One region of the Streptomyces sp. LZ34 genome, then DNA from elsewhere that is predicted to be linked to it. Evidence: riboswitches for the same ligand, from Rfam matches in the RefSeq annotation. Region 1 holds a riboswitch; the other holds the start of a gene.
The links. Region 1 has a riboswitch for glycine ahead of gcvP (aminomethyl-transferring glycine dehydrogenase). Riboswitches for the same ligand answer to the same signal wherever they lie in the genome.
Positions count from the first base shown of each region.

Region 2: linked by a shared signal. The riboswitch ahead of gcvT (glycine cleavage system aminomethyltransferase GcvT) and the one ahead of gcvP (aminomethyl-transferring glycine dehydrogenase) in region 1 are both predicted to bind glycine.

Region 1 is NZ_CM132680.1:1,419,372-1,424,451, forward strand. Features, by position in the region: gene ACWY4P_RS04950 (hypothetical protein) at 1-178, shown strand, start outside; gene ACWY4P_RS04955 (DUF5999 family protein) at 451-657, shown strand; gene gcvP (aminomethyl-transferring glycine dehydrogenase) at 736-3,630, opposite strand; glycine riboswitch at 3,691-3,819, opposite strand; glycine riboswitch at 3,820-3,917, opposite strand; gene ACWY4P_RS04965 (PRC-barrel domain-containing protein) at 4,053-4,370, shown strand; gene ACWY4P_RS04970 (DNA polymerase IV) at 4,346-5,080, opposite strand, start outside.
Region 2 is NZ_CM132680.1:4,321,435-4,326,514, reverse strand. Features, by position in the region: gene glyA (serine hydroxymethyltransferase) at 1-46, opposite strand, end outside; gene gcvH (glycine cleavage system protein GcvH) at 71-451, opposite strand; gene gcvT (glycine cleavage system aminomethyltransferase GcvT) at 592-1,746, opposite strand; glycine riboswitch at 1,933-2,043, opposite strand; gene ACWY4P_RS16890 (AAA family ATPase) at 2,406-3,104, shown strand; gene ACWY4P_RS16885 (hypothetical protein) at 3,133-4,533, opposite strand; gene ACWY4P_RS16880 (enhanced serine sensitivity protein SseB) at 4,780-5,080, shown strand, end outside.

The sequences.
Region 1 (5,080 bases):
GCGCGGCGACCCGACCGCCGACGCCTCCGAAGGCCATCTCGCCGCGGAAGACCTGCTGGTACCGCTCACCCCGGCCCCGCCGGGCATCGCCGCCCACCGCGCGCACCGCGCGGCGGATCTGCTGCCGGTGCTCACCCTCCGGCTGACGCGGACGCCGCTGCTGGGCTCGTCGGCCTGACGACCCGCGGCACCCGCCCCCACGCCCGAGCGCCCCGTGATCCCAAGGATCACGGGGCGCTCCGCTGCGGGCTCGTAACAGTCCCGTCGCGATGAACCGTCGGCCGTGTGGATGCGTCATTATCTAGCGAGTACCGGTGCCGTGAAATCCATGCGGAAACCGGCCTGTAGGGCAACACTTGGAGCAACCGACCGACTGACCAACGGGGGGCGGCCATGACTGCCGCAGCAAGCCACAGGACACTCACCACACCCCAGCGAGAGATCCCTTCCATGTGCCAGCACCAGCCATCGTGCCCGTCAGCCGACTCCGCCGACCGGGAGGCCGCCCATCTCGTGGCGCACCACCCCGAGCAGGGCTGGAGCCTGCTGTGCAACGGCGTCCTCCTCTTCGAGGACACCGGTGAGCTGCTGCCGGACGGGAAGATCATCGCCCCGCGCCGGGCGCTGGACACCGAGCGCGTCGTCACCGCCGCCTAGGCCCTGCCCAGGCGAATTCTCAGGGGCCGGCCCGGCGCTTCCGCCGCACCGGCCCCGTACCCGACCGGGCCCGCCCGGTCAGCTCTCGTACGACTCCAGCGGCGGGCAGGAACAGACCAGGTTGCGGTCGCCGAAGGCGCCGTCGATCCGCCGCACCGGCGGCCAGTACTTGTCGGCCGGCGACACCCCGGCCGGGAAGGCCGCCTCCGCCCGGGTGTAGGGGTGCTCCCACTCCCCGCTGAGCGCGGCCGCCGTGTGCGGGGCGTTCCGCAGCGGGTTGTCGTCCTGGGGCCACTCCCCGGAGCCGACCTTCTCGATCTCCGCCCGGATGGCGATCATCGCCTCGCAGAACCGGTCCAGCTCCGCCAGGTCCTCGCTCTCCGTCGGCTCGATCATCAGCGTGCCGGCGACCGGGAACGACATCGTGGGCGCGTGGAACCCGTAGTCGACCAGCCGCTTGGCCACATCGTCGACGCTCACGCCGGTCGCCTTGGTGAGCGGCCGCAGATCGACGATGCACTCGTGGGCGACCAGGCCGCCGGGGCCGGTGTAGAGCACCGGGTAGTGCGGCTCCAGGCGCCTGGCGATGTAGTTGGCGCCGAGCACCGCCACCTGGGTGGCCCGGCGCAGCCCCTCGGCGCCCATCAGCCGGACGTACGCCCAGGAGATGGGCAGGATGCCCGCCGAACCCCAGGGCGCGGCCGCGACCGGGCCCACGCCGGTCGCCGGGCCCGCCGCGGGCTGGAGCGGGTGGTTGGGCAGATACGGCGCCAGGTGCTCGCGCACCGCGACCGGGCCCACGCCGGGACCACCGCCGCCGTGCGGGATGCAGAAGGTCTTGTGGAGGTTCAGGTGGGAGACATCGCCGCCGAACCTGCCCGGCCGGGCCAGCCCCACCAGGGCGTTGAGGTTCGCGCCGTCCACGTAGACCTGGCCGCCCGCGTCGTGCACGGCCGCGCAGATCTCGCTGATGTGCTCCTCGAACACGCCGTGTGTGGACGGGTAGGTGACCATCAGGACGGCCAGTTCGTCGCCGTACTGCTCGATCTTGGCGCGCAGGTCGTCGGCGTCCACCTCGCCGTCCTCGCCGGTCCTGACCACGACGACCTTCATGCCCGCCATCACGGCGCTGGCGGCGTTGGTGCCGTGCGCGGAGGACGGGATGAGGCAGACGGTGCGCCGCTCCTCGCCGCCTGCCCGGTGGTAGGCGCGCACGGCCAGCAGCCCGGACAGCTCGCCCTGCGATCCGGCGTTCGGCTGCAGGGAGACCTTGTCGTAGCCGGTGGCCTCGGCCAGCCGCTCCTCCAGCTCGCGGATCAGCGTCAGGTAGCCCTGGGCCTGCTCGACGGGCGCGAAGGGGTGCAGCTCCCCGAACTCCGGCCAGGTGACCGGCTCCATCTCGGTGGTGGCGTTGAGCTTCATGGTGCAGGAGCCGAGCGGGATCATGCCCCGGTCCAGGGCGTAGTCGCGGTCGGCCAGGCGCCGCAGATAGCGCAGCATCGCGGTCTCGGAGCGGTGCCGGTGGAAGACCGGGTGGGTCAGGTACACGTCGCCGCGCAGCAGGTCGGCGGGGAGCGCGTCGGCCGCGGCGGCGTCCAGCTCGTCGATGGCGGGCAGCCCGCCGTCCACGCCGAAGGCCGACCACACGGCGGCGAGCTGGGCGCGGCCGGTGGTCTCGTCGCAGGCGATGCCCACATGGTCGGCGTCGGTCAGCCGCAGGTTGACCCCGGCCTCGCGGGCCGCGGTGACGACCTCGGCGGCCCGGCCCGGGACATACACGGTCAGGGTGTCGAAGAACGCGCCGTGCACGGTCTCCACACCCCCGGCCCGCAGGCCCTCGGCGAGCACGGCCGCGTAGCGGTGGGTGCGCCGGGCGATGGTCTTGAGCCCGTCCGGGCCGTGGTAGACGGCGTACATGCCGGCCATCACGGCGAGCAGGACCTGGGCGGTGCAGATGTTGCTGGTGGCCTTCTCCCGGCGGATGTGCTGCTCGCGGGTCTGCAGGGCCAGGCGGTACGCCTTGTCGCCGTCGGCGTCGACCGAGACGCCCACCAGACGGCCCGGCAGGCTGCGGGCGTAGGCCTCGCGGACGGCCATGAAACCGGCGTGCGGCCCGCCGAAGCCCATCGGCACACCGAACCGCTGGCTGCTGCCGACCGCGATGTCGGCGCCCAGCTCCCCGGGCGAGGTGAGCAGGGTGAGGGCCAGCAGGTCGGCGGCGACGGTGACCACCGCGCCGAGCTCATGGGCCCGCTCGATGACCGGGCGTGGGTCGCGCACCGCGCCGGAGGCGCCCGGGTACTGGAGCAGCACGCCGAACACCCCGCGCTCGGCCACCTCGGCCGGTATGCCCGTCGAGAGGTCGGCGACGACCACCTCGACGCCGGTGGGCTCGGCGCGGGTCTGGATGACCGCGACGGTCTGCGGCAGGGTGTCGGCGTCGATCAGGAACACGCCCTGCTTGACCTTGCCCACCCGCCGCGACAGCGCCATGGCCTCGGCGGCGGCGGTGGCCTCGTCGAGCAGCGAGGCACCGGCGGTCGGCAGCCCGGTGAGGTCGGCCACGACGGTCTGGAAGTTGAGCAGCGCCTCCAGCCGGCCCTGGGAGATCTCCGGCTGATAGGGCGTGTACGCGGTGTACCAGGCGGGGTTCTCCAGCACATTGCGCAGGATCACCGGCGGGGTGAAGGTCCCGTAGTAGCCCAGGCCGATCATCGGGGAGAGCACCTGGTTGCGCTCGGCCAGGCCGCGCAGCTCGGCCAGCACCTCGGCCTCGGTGCGGGCCGGGGGCAGCCCCAGTTCCCCGGCGCTCTTGATGACCTCCGGCACGGCGGCCTGGGTGAGCTCGTCGAGGGAGCCGAAGCCGACCTGCGCGAGCATCTTGGCCTGGGCCTCGGCGTCGGGTCCGATATGGCGCCGCTCGAACGGAGTACCGCGTTCCAGCTCGGTCAGTGAGGTGCGGTTGGCGGTCATCTGCGAGGCCTCCTGGTCTGTACGACCGACGAGGGGCACCACGGTGCGGGTGCCCGAACGGCCTCCCCCTCTGTCATCTCGACCTGAGAGCTTCACCGGGCCCGCGGACTGCGACCCGGCTTTCACCGTCGGTGAGGAGGGGTTCCGGAGCTGTGCTCGCCCGTGGCCCGCCCTGCTTTCCAGAGTGACCTCACCCGCGCGGTACGTGTGCCTGAGAGATTCCGGGGAGGATTTGCTCCTTCGGCGCCTCCGACGACGTCGGCGGAGAGCTCTCCCGCACGGGGTCTGCAGCCACCGTCAGCCTACCAGCGAGCCTGCCGCCAGGGTTTTTGGGCAAGCGCTCGAGTGGACGCGCGCGGCGTTGTGGCTTTTCTTAGATATCACGGGTATTACGGGACAAATCGCCACGTGTGGGAGAGAGTGTGCAGACCGACATCGATCCGCGGACCCTCATCGGCCGCAAGGCCTTCGACCGCGATGGCGCGAAGATCGGCACCGTGGACGAGGTCTACCTCGACGACGCGACCGGCGAGCCGGAATGGGCGGCGGTACGCACCGGCCTGTTCAGCCGGGACGTGTTCGTGCCTCTCGAACCCAGCGAGATCGTCGACGACTCGCTGCGAGTGCCGTACGAGCGGGCGCTCATCAAGGACGCGCCGGACTTCGGGGTCGGCCGCCACCTGTCGCCCGAGCAGGAGCTACAGCTCTACCACCACTACGGCCTGGACGTGACCGGCTGACCTTGGCGCCGCTCCTGGCCCGAACCCCGGTCCTGGCCCGAGCCCTGATCCGGCCGCTGGCCCTGAGCGGCGGCGTCGGTGTCGGTGTCGCTGTCGCTGTCGCTCACAGCGGGCCTGACCAGCGGCAGCGGCTCCGCGGGCTCCAGCGCCTGGTCGTCGACCGCGAAGGTCCGCACCCGGCCCGGCTCCGACCAGGGCTCCTCGAACCGCACGGTCACCCGGCCGACCCCGCTGCCCTGCACCCACCCCGCCCCGTACTCCGCGTGTCGTACATCGGAGCCGGGCAGCCAGCGGCGCGGCCGGCCGGCGTCCTCGCCCTCCTCCTCCAGGCCCGCCGGGGCGGGCTCCGGCGCCCCTCCGGCCTCGCGCGTCCCCTCCGCGGCCTCCTGAGCCTCATGGGCGGCCTGGGCCGCCTGGGCGAACAGATCCTCCTGGGTGTAGTCCGCCAGCCCGCTCACGCCCACTCCCAGCAGCCGCACACCCGCCGTGGTGTCCACGCCTTCCAGCAGCCGCGCCGCGGCCTCCCGCACCACTCCCGGATCGTCCGTCGGCCCGCGCAGCGTCTCGGACCGGGTCAGCGTGGAGAAGTCGTAACGCCGCACCTTGAGCACGACCGTGCGCCCCGAACGGCCGGCCCCGCGCAGCCGCCGCACACACCGGTCGGCGAGCCGCGCCACCTCCACCTGCACCCGCGTGCGGTCGGTGAGGTC
Region 2 (5,080 bases), 2.9 Mb from region 1:
CTACGTCCGGGTCGAGCTCGTGCAGGGAGCTGTTGAGAAGCGACATCAGGGTCCCGATCGAAGGAGGGGTTCAGTTTTCGGCGAAGGCGGCGTACTCGTCGGCGGAGAGCAGTTCGTCCGGCTCGTCCGTCACCCTCACCTTGAACAGCCAGCCGCCCTCGAAGGGGGCGGAATTCACCAGCGCCGGGTCGTTCACCACGTCCTCGTTGATCTCGGTGACCTCGCCGGTGACCGGCGCGTACAGATCGCTGACGGACTTCGTGGACTCCAGCTCGCCGCAGGTCTCACCCGCGGTGACCGTCGTGCCGACCTCCGGGAGCTGGACGAAGACGACGTCGCCGAGCGAGTTGGCCGCGAACTCGGTGATGCCGACCGTCGACACACCGTCCTCGCCGGCGGCCGACAGCCACTCGTGCTCCTTGCTGTAACGCAGCTGCTGGGGGTTGTTCATGGTCCGATTCTCCTGGATACGGGGGGATGCTTGGGAAACGGGTCTTGCCTGGTGGGACAGGCGGTACGGGAGGGGCACCGCCCAGTGGTAGCTGGGGGAGTACGCACGGGGTGGCCCGGCGCCGCCGGCGGGCGGCGGGCTCAGCGCCGCTTGTAGAAGGGGAGGGCCACGACCTCGTACGGCTCATGGGTACCGCGGATGTCCACTGACACACCCGCCGTCCCCGGCGTGGCGTGCCCGGCGTCCACATACGCGATCGCGATCGGCTTGCCGAGGGTGGGCGAGGGCGCGCCCGAGGTGACCTCGCCGATCACCGCGCCGTCCGCGCCGATCACCGGGTACCCCGCACGCGGGACCCGGCGGCCCGCCGCGACCAGGCCGACCAGCACCCGCGGCGGATCGGTCTCGGCCCGGCGCGCCGCCGCCTCCAGGGCCGCGCGTCCGACGAAGTCACCGGGCTTGTCGAACTTCACCACCCGGCCGAGCCCCGCGTCGAAGGGCGTGGTCCGGCGGGTCAGCTCATGCCCGTACAGCGGCATCCCGGCCTCCAGACGCAGCGTGTCCCGGCAGGACAGCCCGCACGGCACCAGCCCGGCCGGGGCCCCCGCCTCGGTCAGCGCCTGCCACAGCCGCTCGGCGTCGTCCGGCGACACGAACAGCTCGAAGCCGTCCTCGCCCGTGTAGCCGGTACGGGCGATCAGCGCCGGGACGCCCGCGACCGTGCCGGGCAGGCCCGCGTAGTACTTGAGGCCGTCCAGATTGGCGTCGGTCAGGCCCTCCAGGATCGTGGGAGACGCCGGGCCCTGGACGGCGATCAGCGCATACGCGTCCCGGTCGTCCCGTACGGCCGCGTCCAGGCCCTCGGCGCGCTCGGTGAGCGCGTCCAGCACCACCTGGGCGTTCGAGGCGTTGGCGACCACCAGGAACTCCTGCTCGCCGAGGCGGTAGACGATCAGGTCGTCCAGGATGCCGCCCTGGGCGTCGCAGATCATGGTGTAGCGGGCGCGGCCGACGGCGAGCGCCGACAGATGGCCCACCAGCGCCCGGTCCAGGGCGGCGCCGGCCTGCGGGCCGGTGAGCGTGATCTCACCCATGTGGGAGAGGTCGAAGAGGCCGGCGCGGGTGCGCACCGCGGTGTGCTCGTCGCGCTCGCTCCCGTAGCGCAGCGGCATCTCCCAGCCGGCGAAGTCGGTCATGGTGGCGCCGAGCGCGCGGTGCACCGCGTCCAGGGCGGTATGGCGGGGGGTGGGCGGGGCGCCGGTCACGGATGTGTCGGGCATCGGGGCATCGGTCATGGGGGGCTGGCTCCAGGGCGGGACGGCGACGAGGACGACGAGGACGAGTCCTCCCCATCTGTCATCGGAACCTGAGAGGTTCGCCGTGACCCCTTCTCCCGGCCGACATCGTCGGCGTCATCGCGGAGAGCGGTCCGGCTTGCACCGTGGGTGGAGCCACGCCAGCGGCTCGCTTTTCAGATCTGCCTCGCCCGCGCGGTATCGGGGCCTGAGAGATTCAAGGGAGGACTTGCTCCTTCGGCGCCCCGGACGGCCGGCACTGCTGCCGGTGGCCGAGGACTCTCCCGCGCGGATTCAAGCGGCCGGTATGGAGTTGCGCGCAACATCATCGCACGTACGCCCGAGAAGGGAAGACCTGACCGGGTGGAACCGCTGTCGCCCCGGCCCCCCACTCACAGGCCCCACGCGCAGGCCGGACTCACCGGCCCCACTCACAGGCCCGACTCACAGGGCATGAATGCCCAGCCCACAGGGATACCACCTTGCTGGACATTACCTTTTCTTGACACTCTTCGGGAACGAGCCGCAGTGACCGACCTAGGAGGACGATCACGGTGCACGGGCAGGGTACGTACGCGACGACGACATGTGGGCCCCTGCCGGTGACGCAGGGAGCGGCGCCAACCGGAGGGGCGCTCAGGCCGGGGCGCCGGGCGCCCGTGCACGACCTGCGCGGCGGTGGCGACGCGGCCGAACGCAGGCCCGGGGCCGAGTCCGGGGCCAGGGCCGAGTCCGAATCCAGGTCCGAATCCGGGTCCGAGTCCGGGTCCGGGTCCGGGCCTGAGCCCAGGCCCGGGCCCGGCGCGCGCGAGCTGCGCTACCGCGCGGGGGACGTGGTGGTCGCCTCCGGGCTGCCCGGCAGCGGCAAGAGCACCATGATCGGCCGGGCCGTGCCCTGTCTGGACCAGAGTGGGGGCGCGGTGGTGCGGGTGGACTCGCAGGACACCCGCGAGCGCTGGGAGCGGCGGCTGCCCCGCTGGCTGCCGTACGCCCTCTACCGCCCGCTGGTGCGGTGCGCCCACTACGCCGGGCTGCGCCGGGCGCTGCGCTCGGGCGCGAGCGTCGTGGTGCACGACTGCGGCACGCTCTCCTGGGTCCGCCGCTGGCTGGCCCGCGACGCCCGGCGCACCGGCCGTCGGCTGCACATGGTGCTGCTGGACGTCGGGGCCGCGGTGGCGCTGGAGGGACAGGCCGCCCGCGGCCGTGAGGTCTCCCGCTACGCCTTCGGGCGCCACCGCCGCGCGGTGGGGCGGCTGGTCGCCGCCGCGGAGGGCGGGCGGCCGCCCGAAGGCTGCGCCTCGGTGGCGCTGCTGGATCGGACGGCCGCGAGCGCGCTGCGCCGCATCGGCTTCGAGTGACGCGCGGCGGGACGGTGGAGCGCAGCCGTCACGGAGCCTGGTCGACGGCGGCCTCCACCGGGTGAGGCAGCGGCATGGGGGCCACGGAGTCGTCCTCGGCCACCTTGGGCGCGGCGGACTCGACGGCGGACATCGGGGTGGCGGCCGTCGTGGTGGGCCTCTGGGTACCCGGCTTCTTGACGTCCGGTCTCGTGCTGGGCTTGTGGGCGCCGGGCTCAGGGGCGGCGGGCTTGTCGGTGCCGGGCTTGTCGGTGCCGGGCATGTCGGCGCCAGGCACGTCGGTGCCGGGGGCTTCGGGGGCGTCGGGCTGCGTGCTCGGCGTCATGGCGCCGGGCTTGGTGCCAGGCTCGGGGACGCCGGGCTTGGTGTCGTGCTTCTTCGCCTCCGGCTTCTTCGCCTCCTGCTTCTTGGCGTCGTGCTTCTTGCCGTGGTCCTTCTTTCCGTGCTCGGCGGCGCCGGGCTTCGTGCCGGGCTCGGGGGTGGTGCGCTCCGGGGCGGCCGTCATCGTGACGGGCTTCCGGTCGGCGAGCGCGGACGCCTCGTCGGCGAGGGTCGACGCCTCGTCCGGGAGCGGCAGCATCGGGGGCAGCATCGGCTGGTTCATCCCCGGGAGCGGGCCCATGATGGCGCTGATCAGCCCCATGATGGCGTCGGCGATGCGAGGGAGCGCCGCGGTGGCCGTGGCTTCGTCGCCGGTGGCGACGGCGTCCAGCAGGTCGTCGATCGCCCGCTGGAGCGCGTCCAGCGGGTCCGTCGAGATGTCCGTGGGCTCGACCTGAACGGCGTACGGCGGCGTCTCGGCCTGCCCCTGCCCGGCGGCCTGCCCTTGCTCGGCGGCCTGCGGCGGCACGGTGATCTGGCCCGGAGCCTGGCTCTGGTTCTGGCCCGGCGCCTGGCCTTGGTCCTGGTCCTGCCCCTGGTCCTGCCCCTGGTTCTGGCCCTGGCCCTGGTTTTGGCCCGCTTCGGGGTCGTCCGACGGCATCTGGTTCCGGCCGTGCTCCCGACCCTTGTCCTGGGTCTTGCCCTGGACCTTCTCCTTCTCCTTTACCTTCTCCTTTACCTGCGAAGCGGCCCGCGGGGTGCGGGCCGCTTCGGCGGACTTGCGGGCGGCCTTCACCGCGCTGTCGATCGCCGCCGCGTGCTTGACCAGCTCGGCTTCCGAGAGCATCCCGTCGGGGGCCTCCTCCACCGCCTTGGCCAGATCCACCACCCGCTCGAGGAGGACCCGCAGATCGCGCATGGCCTGGGTCTGGGCCGGACTCATCCGTGTGTCGGCGAGCGCCGCTGGGGTGGGGGCCGGGGCCTTGGCGCCGGCCGTGCCCCCGGATCCGCCGGCCGCGGCGGCGGCCAGGCCGGCGGTGCCGAACAGAAGAGAGCCGGCCATGACGGAGGTGACAAGGACTTCGGCCTTGCGGGACGCGCGGATCATGAGACCTTCCTTCGCTGTGGTGATGTATGGGCGTACTCGACACCACGGTGCGAAGAGCGCGAACTGTACGCAACTCGACGATTACGTTCTGAAGTGATCTGAAGCGGTCATAAGTCGTCCGCGTTCGGTCGTCGCCTCGCCCTCCACCTGGGGATTTGCTGTGGAGATCGGCGGCCCCCGATGCCGCCCGGCGATGCAGCCGTTAGGGTGCCTGTGCAGGTCCGACGAGATGGCGGTTGAACAGAAATGAGCATCCCGGAGCAGCACGGTCCAGTACCGGCTCACGGCGGGTTTCCTGACGGTGCGTTTTCTGCAGTTCCGGCGTTTCCGGCATTTCCGGGCAACGAGCTCGAAGAGGTGCTCGCCGCCTCGGTCGACGTCCCCGGCGCCGGCGCCCGCATCGTCGAGACCCTGGCCCGCAGCCGGATCTGGGTGCCGCTGCCCATGGGGGGCGGCCCGGACAGCAACGGCCTGGACCTGCCCACCATGGAGATCGAAGGCGGCGCATATGTGCCGGTGTTCAGCTCCGAACAGCAGTTCCTCCAGA